4 regions of the Arthrobacter pascens genome follow, and region 4 is predicted to be linked to each of the others. Evidence: riboswitches for the same ligand, from Rfam matches in the RefSeq annotation. Region 4 holds a riboswitch; each other region holds the start of a gene.

What was found. Region 4 has a riboswitch for thiamine pyrophosphate ahead of thiO (glycine oxidase ThiO). Riboswitches for the same ligand answer to the same signal wherever they lie in the genome.
Region 1: it holds a riboswitch for thiamine pyrophosphate, as region 4 does, so the genes downstream of both, thiD (bifunctional hydroxymethylpyrimidine kinase/phosphomethylpyrimidine kinase) here and thiO (glycine oxidase ThiO) in region 4, are expected to answer to the same signal.
Region 2: it holds a riboswitch for thiamine pyrophosphate, as region 4 does, so the genes downstream of both, QFZ40_RS00365 (ECF transporter S component) here and thiO (glycine oxidase ThiO) in region 4, are expected to answer to the same signal.
Region 3: it holds a riboswitch for thiamine pyrophosphate, as region 4 does, so the genes downstream of both, thiC (phosphomethylpyrimidine synthase ThiC) here and thiO (glycine oxidase ThiO) in region 4, are expected to answer to the same signal.

Annotation. Positions count from the first base shown of each region.
Region 1 is NZ_JAUSXF010000001.1:1,719,894-1,722,087, forward strand. It holds gene QFZ40_RS07910 (Rne/Rng family ribonuclease) at 1-971, shown strand, start outside; TPP riboswitch at 1,065-1,162, shown strand; gene thiD (bifunctional hydroxymethylpyrimidine kinase/phosphomethylpyrimidine kinase) at 1,313-2,194, shown strand, end outside.
Region 2 is NZ_JAUSXF010000001.1:82,551-84,744, forward strand. It holds gene QFZ40_RS00360 (heme-degrading domain-containing protein) at 4-546, opposite strand; TPP riboswitch at 604-745, shown strand; gene QFZ40_RS00365 (ECF transporter S component) at 813-1,463, shown strand; gene QFZ40_RS00370 (ABC transporter ATP-binding protein) at 1,463-2,194, shown strand, end outside.
Region 3 is NZ_JAUSXF010000001.1:1,609,171-1,611,364, forward strand. It holds gene thiC (phosphomethylpyrimidine synthase ThiC) at 1-1,109, opposite strand, end outside; TPP riboswitch at 1,104-1,211, opposite strand; gene QFZ40_RS07400 (amidohydrolase family protein) at 1,284-2,194, shown strand, end outside.
Region 4 is NZ_JAUSXF010000001.1:1,212,150-1,214,343, reverse strand. It holds gene thiO (glycine oxidase ThiO) at 1-837, opposite strand, end outside; TPP riboswitch at 833-950, opposite strand; gene thiE (thiamine phosphate synthase) at 978-1,736, shown strand; gene QFZ40_RS05675 (RNB domain-containing ribonuclease) at 1,815-2,194, shown strand, end outside.

The DNA of each region.
Region 1 (2,194 bases), 510 kb from region 4:
ACCCCGTGGAGCACCGCCGGGCAAATATCGTGGCCGCGGAGCACCACGTCCAGCGCTCGGACAGCCAGCGCTTCGACAGCCGTCCGGATAACCGCCAGGACAACCAGCGGGCCGACAGCCAGCGGATCGAGAGCCAGCCCGGAGGCCGCACCGACCGCAAGCGCCGCCGCGGCAGGGGAGGACAGCCGCTGGATGTCGCCCAGGCCGCGCCGGTGCAGATCCACACGGTCCACCCGGACCCCAGCGACGCCGAGCGCCACGCCAAGGCTGAGGCCACCAGGGTTGCCCTTGCCAACATTGCGGCAGCAGCACACGCCGCCCACCTTCATGACGATGAGGTCGCGCACGCTTCCGCGGGCACGCAGGCACCTGTAAGCCAGGAACGTGTAACTCAGGAACGTGCACCGCAGGAGCGTGCACCGCAGGAACGTGCGCCGCAGGCACCTGCGCCGCAGGCATCACCTTCGCCGGCAACGGGACGGCACGATGCTGACGCATCCGGCCGCCCCGCCACCGTGCTGACCTTCGGCGGAGAACAGGTTGTGCTGCCGTTCGTGGAGCACGCGGGGGACCAGCCGCAGCAACCAGCGCTGACTCTGGACCGCCTGGCCGAGGCGTTTGCCCACCTGGGCGAGCCGGCCCCGGCGCCTGCACCTTCCCAGGCCGAGCCTTCCGAGGCCGAGCGTCCCCAGGCGGAACGTCCTGCCCCTCAGCAACCTGCCGTCGAGGAAAAGGACTACTCCGATCACACGGCAGGGCAGTCCGCGACCCGTCGTCCCCGGCGGAACCGGAGCGCCAGCCGTGCGCAGGGGGCAGCCAACGCCACATCAGTGGAACACCACGAGGCGACCCATGCGGCGTCCACCGGGCATTCACATGCGGCCAAAGCCCCCGAGCCGGAGGCGACGAAGCGGGCTGCAGCGGACGCCCCCATCATCCTCGGAGTAGGGGTTCCGGCCTCCGAGCTCTGAGGAGCAGTACACGTGTAGGCCATGATGCCCGGGCGGGCCCTGTAACATACAGGCCCCGTCCGGGCATCCGGCGTTAACACAGCGCTAGGCTGGGGGACTGACACGGGGTGCCGCGCAGAGAGCCGGCTGAGATCCACACCCGTTGAACCTGTCCGGCTAGCACCGGCGAAGGGACGTCTTTTTTGCCTTCAACATCAGTCCTGCCCCCAACAGCTGCTGCCCCTGATGCTCCCAATGCCGCACCCGCCCGGGCTTCAGCAGTCGGAACATCGGCCGCTGCAGACCGGGCCCTTTCAGAGCCGGCTGCGTCCCCATCCGCCACCCGGCGGCCGGTTCCCCGCGTGCTGTCCATCGCCGGATCGGACCCGTCCGGCGGTGCCGGCATCCAGGCTGACCTGAAAAGCATCGCGGCGCACGGCGGCTACGGAATGGCCGCCATCACGGCCCTCACCGTCCAAAACACCCAAGGTGTCTGGGCGGTCCACGTCCCGCCGGCAGCTTTCCTGGCCCAGCAGCTGGACGCCCTCAGCGACGACATCAGCATCGATGCCGTAAAGATCGGCATGCTGGGCGACGCCGAGGTGATTGCTGCCGTCCGCAGCTGGCTGGAAAAAGTCCGGCCCGCCGTCGTCGTCCTTGACCCGGTGATGGTGGCAACCAGCGGGGATAGGCTCCTGCAGGAATCGGCCGAGGCGGCCCTGCGCGGACTTCTGCCGCTGGCGGACCTGATCACGCCCAACCTGGCCGAACTCGCCATGCTCATGGATGAACAGGAGGCGGACAGCTGGCCGGCTGCCCTGGAGCAGGGCCGCCGGCTGGCATCCGTCACCGGTGCCACCATTCTGGTGAAGGGCGGCCATCTCGACGGCGGCTCCTGCCCGGATGCGCTGGTCAATACCGGGGGACTGCTCTCCGAGGAAGTGGTGGTCCTGCAGGGGGAACGTGTTCCCACCCGCAACAGCCACGGCACCGGCTGCTCGCTCTCCTCGGCGATGGCAACGGCACAGGCCCGGCTGGGCGACTGGGAGGCGTCCCTGCGACAGGTGAAGCCATGGCTGACCGCTGCCCTGCAGAACTCTGCCTTGCTGGGAGTAGGCAGGGGCAACGGTCCCATCCACCATTTCCACCACCTCCAGCCCCCGGCGTCCGCCTTAGGCTTTGCCGACATCCTCTGGGCTGAGGCGCAGCCGGACCTGGAGGCCATCTACAGCCTGCAGTTCATC
Region 2 (2,194 bases), 1.1 Mb from region 4:
CGGCTACCCGGCCCGCATGGATTGCAGGATTTCCCGCAACGCTTCCACCACCAGGTCGTGGTCCTGCTGCTGGGGCAAACCGGACACGGTCACGGTGGCCACGGCGCCTGCCCCGGCCACATAGACCGGAAAGGAGCCGCCGTGCGGAGCGTACCGGGACTGGTCGAACCATCCCTGGTCCTCTATCCGCCCGCCGTGAAGCCGGCCGCGGAGACCCACCAGAAGCGACGGAACCTCATACCGGGCCGCGGTGCGCTGCTTCGCCCGGATCCAGTGCTCGTTGTCCGGTGTGGCGCCGTCGAGGGCCACGTGGAACAGAACCTGCTCGCCCTTGGTGATGTCGATCGCGATGGGCAGGCGGCGGCTCTTGCCCAGCTCCACCAGAAGCAGCCCCAGGTTGAGGGAGTCGTCCTTGGTGAAATGGGGGAACTGCAGCTCTCCGATCTCGGCTTCAACCCGCCCGATCAGGGCCTTGAGCAGCCCTTCGGGCTGGCTTGCGCGGGAATCGGGATCGAACACTGTCACGGGGGAGGATTCGGCAGTCATGGCCCACAATCTACCGCTCCCGCGGTGTAAACTAGACCACGCCCACAAGGGCAGATTTATTTACGACAGGGGAGCGCCGCCGTCGGGCATTACCTGGCATTGCCAGGAACCGCAGGTGGGCGCTGAGAGTGCGGACAGCCGCAGACCCTCGAACCTGATCCGGCTAGTACCGGCGCAAGGGAGTCGAGTTCTCGAAGTGTCCGGCAAAGGCGGCGAACGCCGACGGCCGGGGTGCACTTTCCCCTCCTGATCCTCAGGAGGACCACATGACAACAGCAGCAATCAAAAAGACCGGCAATACCTGGCGCGTCGTGGACATCGTGGTGGCGGCGCTCATCGCCATCGCCGGGGGCGTGATCTTCTGGGCCTGGTCCCAGGGCGCCGGGATCGTCTCAGCGCCCATGAACGCCGTTTACCCGCCACTGACCGGCCTGATCGCCGGCGGCTGGATGATCCCCGCGGTGCTCGGGATGCTCATCGTCCGCAAGCCGGGTGCGGCGCTCTTCTGCGAAACCGTGGCCGCCACCGGCGAGCTCATCATGGGCTCGCAGTACGGCGCCACCGTGCTCATCTCCGGAGTCCTGCAGGGCCTTGGCGCGGAGCTGGTGTTCTTCCTGCTGGTCTACGGCAACTTCAAGTTCAAGTCCTTCCTGTACCAGAAGTACAACCTGACGGCTGCGCTGCTGGCCGGCGCCGGCGCCGGACTCTTCTGCGGAATCAACGATTCCTTCCTGCCCTGGGGCTGGAACATCGCCTATGAAGCAGGCGACAAGCTCACCTACATCATCTTCTGCACAATCTCCGGCGCCATCATTGCCGGTGCCCTGCCCTGGATCGCCACCCGCGGCCTGGCCAGGACCGGAGTACTGAGCTCCTTCGCCTCCCGCAAGGCAGCATCAGAGCCCGTCTTCAACTGATGTCAGCTGCCCACGCAGGCGCTTCAAGGGCGGCGCGACCGGCCGCGGTTTCCGCCCGGGGCTGGGGCTGGCGGCACGCCGGCCGGTCCACGCCCGCCCTCCGGGGACTCGACCTCGAGATCGGCCCCGGTGAGCGCGTACTGCTTCTGGGTCCCTCCGGCGCGGGAAAGTCCACCCTGCTGCACGCCCTGGCGGGGGTGCTGGGGGACGAAGGGGACGACGCCGACGAGTCGGGTTCGCTGCTGATCGACGGCCTGGCTCCGCGCGAACAGCGCGGACGGGCCGGCCTCATGCAGCAGGACCCCGAAACGCAGGTGGTGCTCTCACGGCTCGGTGACGATGTCGCGTTTGGTGCCGAAAACCTGGCGGTGCCCCGGGATGAGATCTGGAGGCGTGTCCGCGAGGCGCTCGACGACGTCGGGTTGCGCCGCGCTGTCGGGCAAAGTCCCGTCGGGCAAAGTCCGGGCGGGCAAGGCAACCCCGGGGAGGGTTCCGGCGTTCAAACTGCCGGCGGGTTCGCTCTGGACCATCCGACGTCGGCCCTTTCAGGCGGGCAGAAGCAGCGCCTCGCGCTTGCCGGCATCCTGGCGATGCGTCCCGGGCTGATCCTGCTCGATGAGCCCACCGCCAACCTGGACCCGGCCGGCGTCCTGGAAGTCCGGGATGCCGTGGGCCGCTGTCTGGACAAGACGGGTGCCACGCTGGTGGTGGTTGAGCACCGGGTGTCTGTC
Region 3 (2,194 bases), 400 kb from region 4:
GCATCGTTGGCATCCGCCGTGGCTCCGGGCCGCAGCCCGTCACCCAGTGAGAACGCGACATCGTACTTGCCGAAGATTTCACAGAGCTCGTCAAAGTGGGTGTAGAGGAAGTTTTCCTGGTGGTGGGCGAGGCACCAGCCGGCCATGATGGAGCCGCCGCGGGACACGATGCCAGTCACGCGGTTGGCTGTCAGCGGAACGTACCGCAGCAGCACCCCGGCGTGGATTGTCATGTAGTCCACTCCTTGCTCGCACTGCTCAATGACTGTGTCCCGGAAGATCTCCCACGTGAGCCTGTTTGCCTCGCCGTTGACCTTCTCCAGCGCCTGGTAGATGGGAACCGTGCCGATCGGCACAGGGGAGTTGCGGATGATCCATTCCCGGGTGGTGTGGATGTCATCGCCGGTGGAAAGGTCCATCACCGTGTCGGCCCCCCATTGCGTGGCCCACTGCAGCTTGTCGACTTCCTCGGCGATGGAACTGGTGACGGCGGAGTTGCCGATGTTCGCGTTGATCTTCACCAGGAAGGCCTTGCCGATGATCATCGGCTCGGACTCAGGATGGTTGATGTTGTTGGGGATGATGGCCCGGCCCGCCGCGACTTCGCTGCGGACCAGCTCCACATCGCAGTTTTCACGGAGGGCAACGAACTTCATCTCCGGAGTGACCATGCCCTGCCGGGCGTAGTGCATCTGCGTCACGGTCCGGCCCTCAACGGCGCGGCGGGGCACCGGCTGTGCCCCCTTCCACTCCGCGGACGCTGCGCCGCGACGGACTGCAGACCGGCCGTCGTCGAGCAGGTTCCGCTCCCGGCCGCCGTACGGCTCCGTATCCCCGCGCGTTTCAATCCATTCAGAACGGAACGGGCTGAGGCCGACTACCGGATCGCTTCCGGGGCCTGCTGTCCGGTACACCTGGAAAGGAGCGTTCGCCAGGCCGTTCGGCGAGGGCTCCAGGGCGATTTCCGTTACCGGGACCCTGATTCCCGCCGCTTCATCGCTGATGAAGGCCAGCGAATGGGACTTCAGCGACTGCGTCTCGGCAGGACCCGATTCAGCGGGGCGGGTTTCATTTTGGGCAGGGATCAGCTGTTTTTCTTGCGTATTCACGGAATACTCACTTCCTTCGCCGGCATTACCCGGACAGGTTCAACGGTCGCAGGCTGCGTCAGCCCGATCTCAGCCCCTGCAAGGGCACCCGTGTGGTCAAGACGAAGCTATCACGGCACCGACGGGAAAGTGACCTCCACAAGGGGCGGCCGAAACCCGGATTAGGCTGGCCCGATGGGTGAAATCATCGAATTCAGCGGAACAGTCCTTGCCGGGCCGGACCGGGAACGCCACGGAATGTGGTCGGTGGACGGCCGGCTGACCTTCCACCGTCCCGAGGCCACTCCGGACAGGATCCTGTCCGGCTGGGTGCTCCCGGGCTTTGCGGATGCCCATTGCCACATCGGCCTGGGGCCGCTCGGCGAGGTGGCCGATGAGGTAGCCGAAGAGCAGGCCCGCACCGACCTCAACGCCGGAACACTCCTGGTCCGGGACGCCGGCGCGGCGAGTGACACCCGCTGGCTGCAGCAGCGTCCCGGAATGCCAAGGATCATCCGCGCAGGCAGGCACATCGCCCGCACGCGCCGCTATCTGAAGAACTTTGCCATTGAAGTGGAACCGGACGGGCTGGTTGAGGCCGTCCGGAAACAGGCGCGGGCCGGCGACGGCTGGGTCAAGCTCGTGGGGGACTGGATCGACCGGGACATCGGCGACCTGGCGCCGTCCTTTCCAGCCGCCGTCGTGAAGGAAGCCGTGCAGGCGGCACACGACGAAGGGGCGCGGGTGACAGCCCACTGCTTCGCCGGGGAAACCCTGGACCAGATGCTGGATGCTGATATCGACTGCATTGAGCACGCAACAGGGCTGCTTCCCCGGCACGTTCCCCGGCTCGTGGAACAGGACGTCCCGATTGTCCCCACACTCATCAACATCGCCACCTTCCCGGACATTGCCCGCCAGGCTGAACCGAAGTTTCCCCGCTACGCCTCCCATATGCGTTCGCTCTGGGAACGACGGGAGGAGCGCGTGCTGGAAGCCTTTGAATCCGGGGTCCGCATTTACGCAGGCACCGACGCCGGAAGCGTGATCGGGCACGGCAGGATCGCGGATGAGATCCTTGCCTTGCACAGAGCCGGCCTGCCCAC
Region 4 (2,194 bases):
GGTGGAGGTAACCAGCGGGCGCAGATGCTGCGGAACGGCGAGGCGGAGGATGTCCCCATGGACAGGGCGCAGCGGCAGCCGGAGCCCTTCCGGCAGGCCCTCCAGGGATGAAGCCTGCAGCCCGTTGGCCACCACAGTCTCGCGGGCCAGGACCGTCCCGCCTTGAGCGAGCCTCACGCCGCTGACCCGCCCGTCCTGCCAGAGGAGGGACGTAGCCCGGTCCTCGACAGCGAAGCCATCCCGGGCTCCTTCGACGTCGGTTCCGGATCCGGGCTCATGCGAAGCGAGCACCTGCCGGAGGCACGCCACCAGCTTCCGCGGATCCACCTGGTGGTCGGCGGGGATGTCCAGTGCGCAGGATATCGCGGGGCTGAGCAGGCCCTCCCTGGCCCTGGCCTCACGAACCGTGAGCGGTTCCACTGTCAGTCCGTTGGCCTGCTGGACGGTCCGCAGGTCCATGAGCACCCTGCGGTCAGCGGCGTCGGCCGCCACCGCGATAGTGGACGTGGAGAGGTAGCCTGTGTCCAGCCCCGATGCGTCAGCAAGGTCTGAGGCGAAGGCCGGCCACAGGCCGGAGGATTCAAGCATGAGCTCCAGGAGGTCCTGCTCCTGGTAGTGGAGCTCGCTGACCGGCGCAAGCATGCCGGCGGCCGCCCAGCTCGCACCGGAACCTGGCGCGTTGTCGATGAGGACCACCGAACGTCCTGAACGCCTCGCTTCCCAGGCGATGCCATGGCCGATGACTCCGCCGCCGATCACCGCCACGTCCGCTTTTAGCAGCCCTGAAATGCGGGGAGACGAAGCAGAATCCGGTGAGGGACTCCGGGATGGGGGCAAGACGTGTTTCCTTCCCTACGCCGGTACTAGCCGGATCAGGTCAAGCGGTCGGCTCTGACGCCCTCTCAGCCCGGTGCTTTGTGACAGCCGCCGCGGCTCCCGCAGTACCAGCCCAGTTTAGAGGAACTAGGGTGGTTTGCATGAACCCAGCCCTTTCTGACCACGCGGCCGTCTCCACCAGCTCCGACGCGGCCGGCAGTGAAGACGGCGGCCGCGGCCTCGGCAGTGCGCGCCTCTACCTCTGCACCGACGCACGGCGCGAGCGCGGCGACTTTGCTGAGTTTGTCGACTCTGCGTTTGCCGGCGGTGTGGACATCATCCAGCTCAGGGACAAGGCCATCGAAGCGGCCGAGGAGCTCGAACTCCTCGCGGTCCTGAAAGAGGCAGCCCAGCGCCACGGGCGCCTGTGGGCGGTGAATGACCGGGCAGATATCGCTGTCCTGTCGGGGGCACCCGTGTTCCATATCGGTCAGAGGGATCTCCCGCTGCCGGCGGCCAGGACCCTTCTGAACGGGAACGCGGAAATCGGCCTGTCCACTCACAGTACGGAACAGATCGACGCCGCCATCGGGGCATCTGCCGCAATGCTGGCCGCCCCGGCGGGACTGGACTATTTCTGCGTCGGTCCTGTCTGGGCCACCCCAACAAAACCAGGCCGGGCCGCCGTCGGACTTGACCTTGTCAGGTACGCCGCCGGAACGGTAACCAAAGCGGAATCCTCTCCCGGCGGTGCACCCGTGCCCTGGTTCGCCATCGGCGGCATTGACCTGGGCAACGTGGAGCAGGTGGTGGAAGCCGGAGCCAGCCGGGTGGTGGTGGTCCGCGCCATCACCGAGGCGCCGGATCCGGCAGAAGCGGCCTCAGCGCTGCTTGCCGCGCTTGACGCCGGGATGTCCTAAAGCCTTGGTGCCCTCCCTCGAACGGCCGCCGGGGCGATAGCGTGCACTAACTGTGGAAATCGGGCTAACCTGATTTTCGTGTCACATCATCGGCTGGCCCCTAACGTCCACGAGCACACCAACGCGCTCGAGGAGGCGCTGGGCGCGCTGAGAACGGAACTGGAACTGCCGGGACCGTACCCCGACGAGGCGGTGCGCGACGCTGAGGCGGCCGTGGCTTCACACCGGATGCCGGCCTCCGACCTGACTGACGTAGAGTTCCTCACCATTGATCCCGAATCGTCCACCGATCTGGACCAGGCGCTGTTCATCGAGCGCGACGGTACGGGCTACAAGGTGCTTTACGCCATCGCGGACGTTCCTTCCTTCGTGGTCCCCGGCGGCGCCCTGGACGCCGAGACCCGGCGCCGGGGTCAGACGTTTTACGCGCCGGATGGCCGGATCCCACTGCATCCGGA